DNA from 4 places in the Guyparkeria sp. genome. Region 3 is predicted to be linked to each of the others. Evidence: predicted binding sites of a transcription regulator. Region 3 holds the regulator's gene; each other region holds the start of a gene.
The links. Region 3 encodes sigma-54, which starts transcription at its own class of promoters, with help from an activator protein. Its sites were predicted from a motif close to TGGCANGNTNCNTGCTT; they were not measured.

Region 1: glnA (glutamate--ammonia ligase) is a predicted target of sigma-54. The motif match lies at 1,229-1,245, and genes of this name have one in related genera.
Region 2: ACESL5_RS03260 (TorF family putative porin) is a predicted target of sigma-54. The motif match lies at 867-883, and genes of this name have one in related genera.
Region 4: rsxA (electron transport complex subunit RsxA) is a predicted target of sigma-54. The motif match lies at 1,039-1,055, and genes of this name have one in related genera.

Annotation. Positions count from the first base shown of each region.
Region 1 is NZ_JAWLBP010000020.1:4,035-6,232, reverse strand. Features, by position in the region: gene ACESL5_RS04755 (SDR family oxidoreductase) at 1-591, shown strand, start outside; gene ACESL5_RS04750 (hypothetical protein) at 702-1,010, shown strand; gene glnA (glutamate--ammonia ligase) at 1,366-2,198, shown strand, end outside.
Region 2 is NZ_JAWLBP010000011.1:25,588-27,785, forward strand. Features, by position in the region: gene ACESL5_RS03250 (YifB family Mg chelatase-like AAA ATPase) at 1-228, opposite strand, end outside; gene ubiK (ubiquinone biosynthesis accessory factor UbiK) at 279-572, opposite strand; gene ACESL5_RS03260 (TorF family putative porin) at 927-1,643, shown strand; gene ACESL5_RS03265 (P-II family nitrogen regulator) at 1,698-2,036, shown strand; gene ACESL5_RS03270 (ammonium transporter) at 2,052-2,198, shown strand, end outside.
Region 3 is NZ_JAWLBP010000006.1:43,295-45,492, forward strand. Features, by position in the region: gene lptB (LPS export ABC transporter ATP-binding protein) at 1-6, shown strand, start outside; gene ACESL5_RS02305 (RNA polymerase factor sigma-54) at 187-1,665, shown strand; gene hpf (ribosome hibernation-promoting factor, HPF/YfiA family) at 1,688-1,981, shown strand.
Region 4 is NZ_JAWLBP010000027.1:11,505-13,702, forward strand. Features, by position in the region: gene rsxB (electron transport complex subunit RsxB) at 1-369, opposite strand, end outside; gene rsxA (electron transport complex subunit RsxA) at 369-950, opposite strand; gene dnaQ (DNA polymerase III subunit epsilon) at 1,127-1,849, opposite strand; gene ACESL5_RS05825 (YaiI/YqxD family protein) at 1,846-2,198, opposite strand, start outside.

The DNA of each region.
Region 1 (2,198 bases), on a different contig from region 3:
GGTTCGTCCCAGCTCAAGTCTCTTGCCGGCGAGAACCCGGACAACCTGACGCTGCATGCACTGGACGTGGGCGACCCGGATGCCATCGATGCCCTGTCGCGCGAGCTGGCCGACGAATCGATCGACTGGCTGATCAACAACGCCGGCATCTACGGCCCGCGCGGCGTGGCCTTCGGCAACGTCACCGACGTCGAGGCCTGGCTGGAGGTCTTCCGCATCAACAGTATCGCGCCGATGCTCATCATGCAGGCCTTCGCCGAGCAGGTGGCGCGCAGTGACGAGAAAAAGATCGGCATTCTCTCGAGCAAGGTCGGCTCGATGGGTGACAACGGTTCCGGCGGCGGCTACATCTACCGGTCGAGCAAGGCGGCGGTCAACGCAGTCATCAAGAGCGCCTCGATCGACCTCGAGCCGCGCGGCATCAATGTGGTCGCCCTGCACCCGGGCTGGGTACTTACCGACATGGGCGGGCCCAACGCCGAGATCAGCACCGCCCAGAGCGCCGAGGGGTTGCGCCGCAACATGGCCGGACTGACCGAGGCGGATCGCGGGCGGTTCATCGACATCGACGGTACGACGATTCCCTGGTAGGGAAACAGCCGGCAGCCCGCCTCGCCGGCGGGCGACATGCAGGGCTTGTGGCAATAAACGGGAATGGTTATCGTTACCATCCGCATTGCCAGACCGCAGGGAGAAAGGCCATGCAGCTACTGCACCACTACGGGGAGACGGCCGACCAGCTTGCCGTCGTCTCCACGGATGGCGAGCGGGAGATCGCCCGGTTCCGCTACGAGGAACTCGACGGCCTCATCGCCGACGGCAAGCTCTCGACTGCCGAACTGTTCGATCGCCAGCCGGACGGCCGAGCTGCCCTGTGTCGGCGGCTGGCCCTGCTCGCCTGCGCCCGGGCATGCCGCCACGGCATGGCCTGCCTGGCATTCGATTGTCCGCATCACCCGGCGTATCGGCCCGGCACTCCCGTGACCCCCGACCGTAGCCGCAGCAAATGAACCATATTGGTGCATTATGAATGTCGCACGCACACCTAGGGTGCAGGCGCGAGATACATCCGACCCTCCCGCCCACGTTCTGCTTTCGGGAGGATGCAGCACCGTCACCGGACCGGACCGGCACTCGCCACGTGATATCAGCAACTTGCCGAAGGGCAGCGAGCCGGTTGCTCCCGGGGCACCTCACACCACCTCACGAGACCCGCGACCCTCAAACCCGGCACGGTTCCTGCTTTAGTTGCACCAGACCGGGCTTGAGCGGATCATGTCGGCAACTGTCGAGCGATTACCCGCCCGTCGCATTCGAGATTTATCGTTACCGGAGGATTCCATGTCCAACGCGACCAACAAAGTCATGACCATGATGGAAGAAAACGGCGTCAAGTTCGTCGACTTCCGCTTCACCGACACGCTGGGCAAGCAGCAGCACGTCACCTACCCGGCAAGCCAGATCGACGAGGACAGCTTCGAGGACGGCGTGATGTTCGACGGCTCCTCGATCGCCGGCTGGAAGGGCATCAACGCCTCGGACATGATCCTCATGCCGGACCCGGAGTCGGCCAACATCGATCCGTTCTCCGAGGAAACCACCCTGATCGTGATCTGCGACATCATCGAGCCGGACACCATGCAGGGTTACAACCGTGACCCGCGCTCGGTCGCCCGCCGCGCCGAGGCCTACATCCAGTCGTCCGGCCTGGCCGACGCGGCGCTGTTCGGCCCGGAGAACGAGTTCTTCGTCTTCGACGACGTGCGCTGGGGCGCCGACCTGTCCGGCTCGTTCGTCAAGGTCGACTCCAAGGAAGCGGTCTGGAACGCCGAGCGCGTCTACGACGACGGCAACATGGGTCACCGCCCGGGCCTGAAGGGTGGCTACTTCCCGGTTCCGCCGGTCGACTCCCTGCACGACCTCCGCCAGGCGATGTGCCTGGTGCTCGAGGAGATGGGCCAGGAGGTCGAGGTACACCACCACGAGGTCGCTACCGCCGGCCAGTGCGAGATCGGCGTCGCGTTCAACACGCTGGTCAAGAAGGCCGACGAGGTGCAGGACCTCAAGTACGTGATCCACAACGTGGCCCACGCCTACGGCAAGACCGTCACCTTCATGCCCAAGCCGATCGTCGGCGACAACGGGTCGGGCATGCACGTCCACCAGTCGATGACCAAGGACGGCAAGAACATCTTCTC
Region 2 (2,198 bases), on a different contig from region 3:
CTTGGGGAGGTCGGCAGGGGCGAGGTTGACCGTCAGTCGCCGAGGCGGGAACTCGAATCCCGAGGAAAGAATGGCGGCACGTACGCGGTCGCGGCTTTCGCGCACCGCCGTTTCCGGCAGGCCGACCAGGGTGAAGGCCGGCAGGCCGGCGGAGACATGTGCCTCGACGGTCACCAGCGGGGCGCTGATACCGAGCAGGGCACGACTGTGGATCTTGGCGATTGGCATGTCCGTATGCCTCGCAATGGAAGTTGGATCGGGGCATGGCGCCCCGGCCGTCAGCTGGAAAGGTCGCCTTCCTCGGGATAGCTCTTGTGCGGATGGCGTCCCTCGAGCTGCGCTTCGAGGTCGCTTACCCGCTGGTCGAGGGCCTCGAGCTTGGCCCGCGTGCGTGCCAGCACCTGGGTCTGGACGTCGAATTCCTCGCGGGTGACCAGATCCATGCGGGAAAAGCCGTTGCTCACGGCCTGCCGCACGGCCTTCTCGAATTCCTGCTTGCCTTCGCGCAGGCTCTCGGGCATGGCCTGCTCGATGCGCTGGGAGATCTCTTCAATCGTGTTCGTGATGGACATCTCGTTACCTCTGCCTGTGGGGTCACCGGGTGGTCCGCGCCGACCGCCAGTCGAACCACGGGCCGATCGAAACCTGATTGTTGGTGATACCCGACGAGTATGCAACTGCGGGTCAAGGTTCTCGTCGTGCCGGTAGCCAGGGCCGGAGGGGGCAACGCGTCGCTCGGGGTCTGCACCATAGGGGAGCGGACCGGGCGAGACGCGGCCCCATTTTGGGGAGAGGCCTGCGGAGTCGGTTGAAGCAATCGACTTGATGTCTTCACAAGGTACTGAAGTAAAAAGGAAAAAACAAATTGGCACGGCCGATGCAGAACAGGGGCTGAACCCTAACGTTCACCTCATGGAGCAAGACAAATGAAAAAGACCCTCATCGCGACCAGTATCGCTTCGGCCGTCAGCCTGTCGGCCCTCACCCTTCCCTCCGTGGCCGCCGCAGAGGTTTCCGCAAATGTCGGCGTCGTGTCCAACTACTTCTTCCGCGGCATTACGCAGACCGACGACAGCGCGGCCGTTCAGGGCGGCCTCGACTACGGGCACGAGTCCGGCTTCTACGCCGGCACCTGGGCGTCTACCGTCGACTTCGGCGATGGAACCAGCTACGAGCTCGACCTGTATGCCGGGTATGGCGGCAGCATCGGTGCACTCGGTTACGACGTCGGCTACATCTACTACGCCTATCCGGACGGGGACGATCTCGACTTCGGCGAGATCTACGGCTCGCTCTCCTACAGCTACCTCACCGCCGGGCTGGCCTACACGGTCAACTCGCAGGCCAGCGGCGAGAGTGCCTTCGACACCGGCGACATCTATTACTACGCCGGCGTGGACGTGCCTTTCGGCGAGTCGGGCTACAGCGGCAGCCTGTACTACGGCTACTACACTTTCGATGCTGACAGTTCGACCAACGAACTGGATTACGGCCACTGGAGTGCCGGGCTGTCGAAGGATGCCGGAGACTTCGGTTCCTTCGGCCTCAACCTGGAAATGGCTGATGTCGACGAAAACCACGGTTTCGGCGATCCCAACTCCGACGATCTGAAGCTCTGGATCAGCTGGTCCAAGTCGTTCTGACCGCCCATCACGGACAACCGGGCCGGTGACCGGCCCGCATCCGAGGAGAGACCCATGAAACTGATTACGGCAATCATCAAGCCCTTCAAGCTCGACGACGTGCGCGAGGCGCTGGGCACGGTGGGCGTGAAGGGCATCACCATGACCGAGGTCAAGGGCTTCGGTCGCCAGAAGGGCCACACCGAGCTCTACCGGGGCGCAGAGTACGTGGTCGACTTCCTGCCCAAGGTCAAGCTGGAAATGGTCGTCGACGACAACCTGGCCGACCAGGTGATCGAGGTGGTCACCAACGCGGCGAGCACCGGCAAGATCGGCGATGGCAAGATCTTCGTCTCGCCGATCGAGGAAGCCATTCGCATCCGTACCGGCGAGACCGGCGCGGACGCCCTTTAAGCGGAGGATTACACCGTGGAAACTCAAGTCATCGAACTGGGCTATGCCCTCGATACGTTCTACTTCCTGATCGCGGGTGCCTTCGTCATGTGGATGGCGGCGGGCTTCACCATGCTCGAGGCGGGACTGGTGCGCTCAAAGAGCACCGTCGAGATCCTGACC
Region 3 (2,198 bases):
CTCTGACCCAGTCGGCGTTCTACTGTCACTGCCCTACCGAATGGGCTAGACTGGTCCCATGCAAATTACGTGCAAGACCCGTGCCTCGTTCAGTTCGCCAGACGGACTGCCAGTCGAACAGGCATGCAGTTTCCCTGAGAACATGTCGTTAAAACAGTCTGTTGTCGGAGGCTTTTCATGGCAGGCATGAAGGCAGGCCTGGAGCTGAGGATGGGCCAGTCCCTGGCCATGACGCCTCAACTGCAGCAGTCCATTCGTCTCCTGCAGTTGTCGACCGTCGAACTGACCCTCGAGATCCAGCAGGCTCTCGACAGCAACCCGCTGCTCGAGGTGGCCGAGGATTCGGATCCCACCGAAGCGGAGTCCGAGGAAACGTCCCCGACCGAACAGGACCCGGGCGCCAAGGCCGGCGAGGCCTTGCTGGAGGATCGCCAGGACAAGCCGGCCGACGAGAACCTGGTGGTCGACTCCTCCTGGGACGACTACTACGAGCCCGATGGCGGCACCGCCCTGAGCGCCTCCGCTCCCGGTGACGGCGACTACGACCCGTTCGCCACCCAATCCACCGGCGAGGAGGACTTGCGCGACCACCTGCTCAGCCAGGTACACCTCGCCTCGCTGTCCGAGACCGACCGGCAGATCGCCACGGCACTGATCGAGTCCATCGATCCGGCCGGCTACCTGCAGGAGTCGCTGGAGGAAATCGCCGCGCTAGTCCGCGAGGATATTCCCGAAGTCGAGATCGACGAGATCGAAGCGATGCTGCACTACATCCAGCACCTCGACCCGACCGGCGTCGGCGCGCGCTCGCTCAACGAGTGCCTGTTGCTGCAGATCGATCAGGAACACGGCGACGACCCTGCCGTGGCCAATGCCCGGGCCCTCCTCGAGGGAGACCACCTGGAGGCCATCGCCCGCCGAGATCTGCCCCAGGTGACCCGCAGCCTCGGCATCGATCGCGAGGCGCTGGAGGCCGCCCTTCGCCTGATCCAGGGTCTGGATCCACGTCCCGGCCTGTCCATCGGCGAGACCCAGGCCGACTACGTCAAGCCCGACGTGATCGTGACCCACCTCGAGGACGGCTGGCATGTCGACCTCAACCCCGAGATCGCCCCTCGCCTGCGGGTCAACCAGACCTATGCCGGCCTGATCGACCGCTCCAGCCGGGGCGATGACGCCACCTACATCCGCAACCACCTTCAAGAGGCTCGCTGGTTCATCAAGAGCCTGCGCAGCCGCAACGAGACGCTGCTCAACGTCGCCCGCGAGATCGTCCGTCGGCAAATGGACTTCCTCGAACAGGGCGAAATCGCCATGAAGCCGATGGTGCTGCGCGAAATTGCCGAGACCCTCGACCTGCACGAGTCCACGGTCAGCCGCGTCACGACGCAGAAATACATGCTCACGCCCCGCGGCGTGTTCGAGTTCAAGTACTTCTTCTCCAGCCACGTCGGTACCAGTGACGGCGGGGAATGCTCCTCTACCGCCATCCGCGCACGCATCAAGAAGCTTGTGGAGGATGAAAATCCGCGCAAGCCCTTGAGTGACGCGAAGATTGCAACCATGCTTGGAGAAGAAGGGATCGATGTGGCCCGACGCACGATCGCCAAATACCGCGAAGCAATGGGCATTGCTTCATCCACTGACCGCAAGCGACTGATATAGCCGCACAACACGGGAGTTGCTCATGCAAATAGACATCACCGGTCATCACGTCGATGTCACCGAGGCCATGAAGAGCCACGTTCACGACAAGTTCACGCGTCTCGAGCGCCACTTCGACAAGCTGGTCGACATTCACGTCATCCTGACCGTCGAGCGCAAGGAGCTGCAAAAGGCCGAAGCGAACCTGTTTGTCAGCGGTCAGGACATGCACGCTGAAGCCATCACCGACGACATGTACGCCTCCATCGACGCGATGGTGAACAAGCTCGATCGCCAGATCGTCAAGCACAAGGAAAAGCTCACGAGCCATCGTTGAGCGTCACGGGCGACCTGCCTGACAGGTCGCCTTGTTCCCATCGGGAGCGCCTCGATCTCGCCTTCGAGAAACCCCGCTTCGACATGCGTATCCCTCGCCCGACCCTACCCTTTCAGTCCGACTGGCCGGCGTGGTATTGCAGACCGGACACAAAACGCTATGATGCGCGCCGACCCGACATTTTCCCGTAGCGACCCACGAGCGATCCTCGTGAACC
Region 4 (2,198 bases), on a different contig from region 3:
GCAGGCCTGGATGCACTTGGTGCAGCCGATGCAGACTTCCTCGTCGATGACGGCGAGCTTCTTGACCTCCTGGACCTCCAGGTCGTCGTCCAGCGGCTTGAATTCCACGTCCAGCAGTTCGGCGAGGTTACGGATGGTCGACTCGCCACCCGGCGGGCAGCGATTGATGTCGGCCTCGCCTTTCGCGATGGCCTCGGCGTAGGGTCGGCAACCCGGATAGCCACACTGGCCACACTGGGTCTGTGGCAACAGCTCGTCGATCCGGTCGGCGAGCGGATTGCCCTCCACGCGAAAGAGCTGCGCGGCGATGCCCAGCAGCACCCCGAAGAGCACCGCCAGACCCACGGCAAGAAGAATCGCCATCCACATCAGATCGTCACCATGCCGGCAAAGCCCATGAAACCCAGTGCCATCAGCCCGGCCGTGACCAGGGCGATCGGCACGCCCTCGAAGGCCGCCGGCACGTCGGCAGCGGCCAGGCGCTCACGCAGCGCCGAGAACAGGATCAGCACCATCGAGAAACCCACCGACGCCCCGAAGCCGTACAGTGCCGAGGCGACGAAGCTGTTGGCCTCCTGCACATTGAGCAGGGCCACGCCCAGCACGGCGCAGTTGGTAGTGATCAGCGGCAGGTAGATGCCCAGCACGTTATGCAGCAGCGGGCTTGTCTTGCGCACCATCATCTCGGTGAAGTTGACCACCACCGCGATCACCACGATGAAGGTAATCGTACGCAGGTACTCCAGTCCCAGCGGCACCAGCAGCCAGGCGTGCGTGACGTAGCTGGCGATCGCCGAGAGCGTGAGCACGAAAGTAGTCGCCAGCGACATGCCAATGGCCGTCTCGACCTTGTTGGACACGCCGAGAAACGGACACAGGCCGAGGAACTTCACCAGCACAAAGTTGTTGACCAGGATGGTGCTGATCAGGATGAGAATGTATTCAGTCAAGGCCGCCTTCCGTTCCTGGTGAACATGGCACGCGACCGGGGTCTCGCGATCGAGTGACCCCGGGACTGCCGGTATCGGGGCGAATGGTAACAAGGAATCGTGACAAGCCGCGAACCGGTATGTTCAACCATACCATTCGCCCGATTCCACTTGAAACGCCCCGCCCGGTTAACGGTTCAGTCCGCCGTGCGCTCCGTACCCGGCCAGCGGAAGGCCTCGTTGACCTCGCTCAGACGTTCCACCCATTCCTCGTGTGCGCTCCGCTCGCTGTCGTTCGCAGCGATCACCCGCAGTCGCGGGCGATCGACGGGAATGGTGCCCAGGGCGGCCTGTCCGGCGGTAGCCGTCTCCGCCGGGTTGTCGAAGGACAGGTCCCACTGCCCGCCGGTCAGTGCGAGATAAACGTCTGCCAGGATCTCCGAGTCGAGCAGCGCCCCGTGCAGGGTCCGGTCGGAATTGTCGATCTGGTAGCGGCGGCAGAGTGCGTCGAGGCTGTTGCGCTGGCCGGGATGCTTCTCGCGCGCGATGGCGAGCGAGTCGGTGACGAGATCGACGTGCTCGGCCAGCCCCGGGTAGCCGAGGCGCTTGAGCTCGGCGTCGATGAAGCCGACGTCGAACTCGGCGTTGTGAATCACCAGCTCCGCGCCGCGGACGTACTCGAGGAACTCGTCGACCACCTCGGCGAAACGCGGCTTGTTCTCCAGAAAGTCGTTGGAGAGTCCGTGAACGGCGAAGGCCCCGGCATCCACTCCCCGCTCCGGGTTGAGGTACTGATGGTAGTTGCGGTGCGTCAGGCGCCGGTCGACCAGTTCGACCGCGCCGATCTCGATCAGCCGGTGGCCTTCCTCGACCGGCATGCCGGTGGTTTCGGTATCCAGGACGATCTGTCGAAGGGTCATGCCTTTTTCTCGCCTTGCTCTCGTTGGTACTGGTTCAGCCAGCGCTCGAGCGCACTGGCGAAGGCCTGCTTGTCTTTCGGCCCGAGCGGCGCCGGCCCGCCGGTCGCCACGCCGGATTCGCGCAGGGTCTGCATGAATTCGCGCTGCACCTGCCGACCACGGATGGACTCGGCGGAAAACGCCTCGCCGCGCGGGCCGATCACGGCCACCCCCTTGGCCAGCGCCTCGGCGGCGAGCTCGATATCCGCCGAGATCACCAGGTCCCCGGCCTCGGCCGCCTCGACGATGGCATTGTCCGCGACATCGAATCCCGGCGCCACCTGCATGAAGCGCACACGCTTGGAGCGCG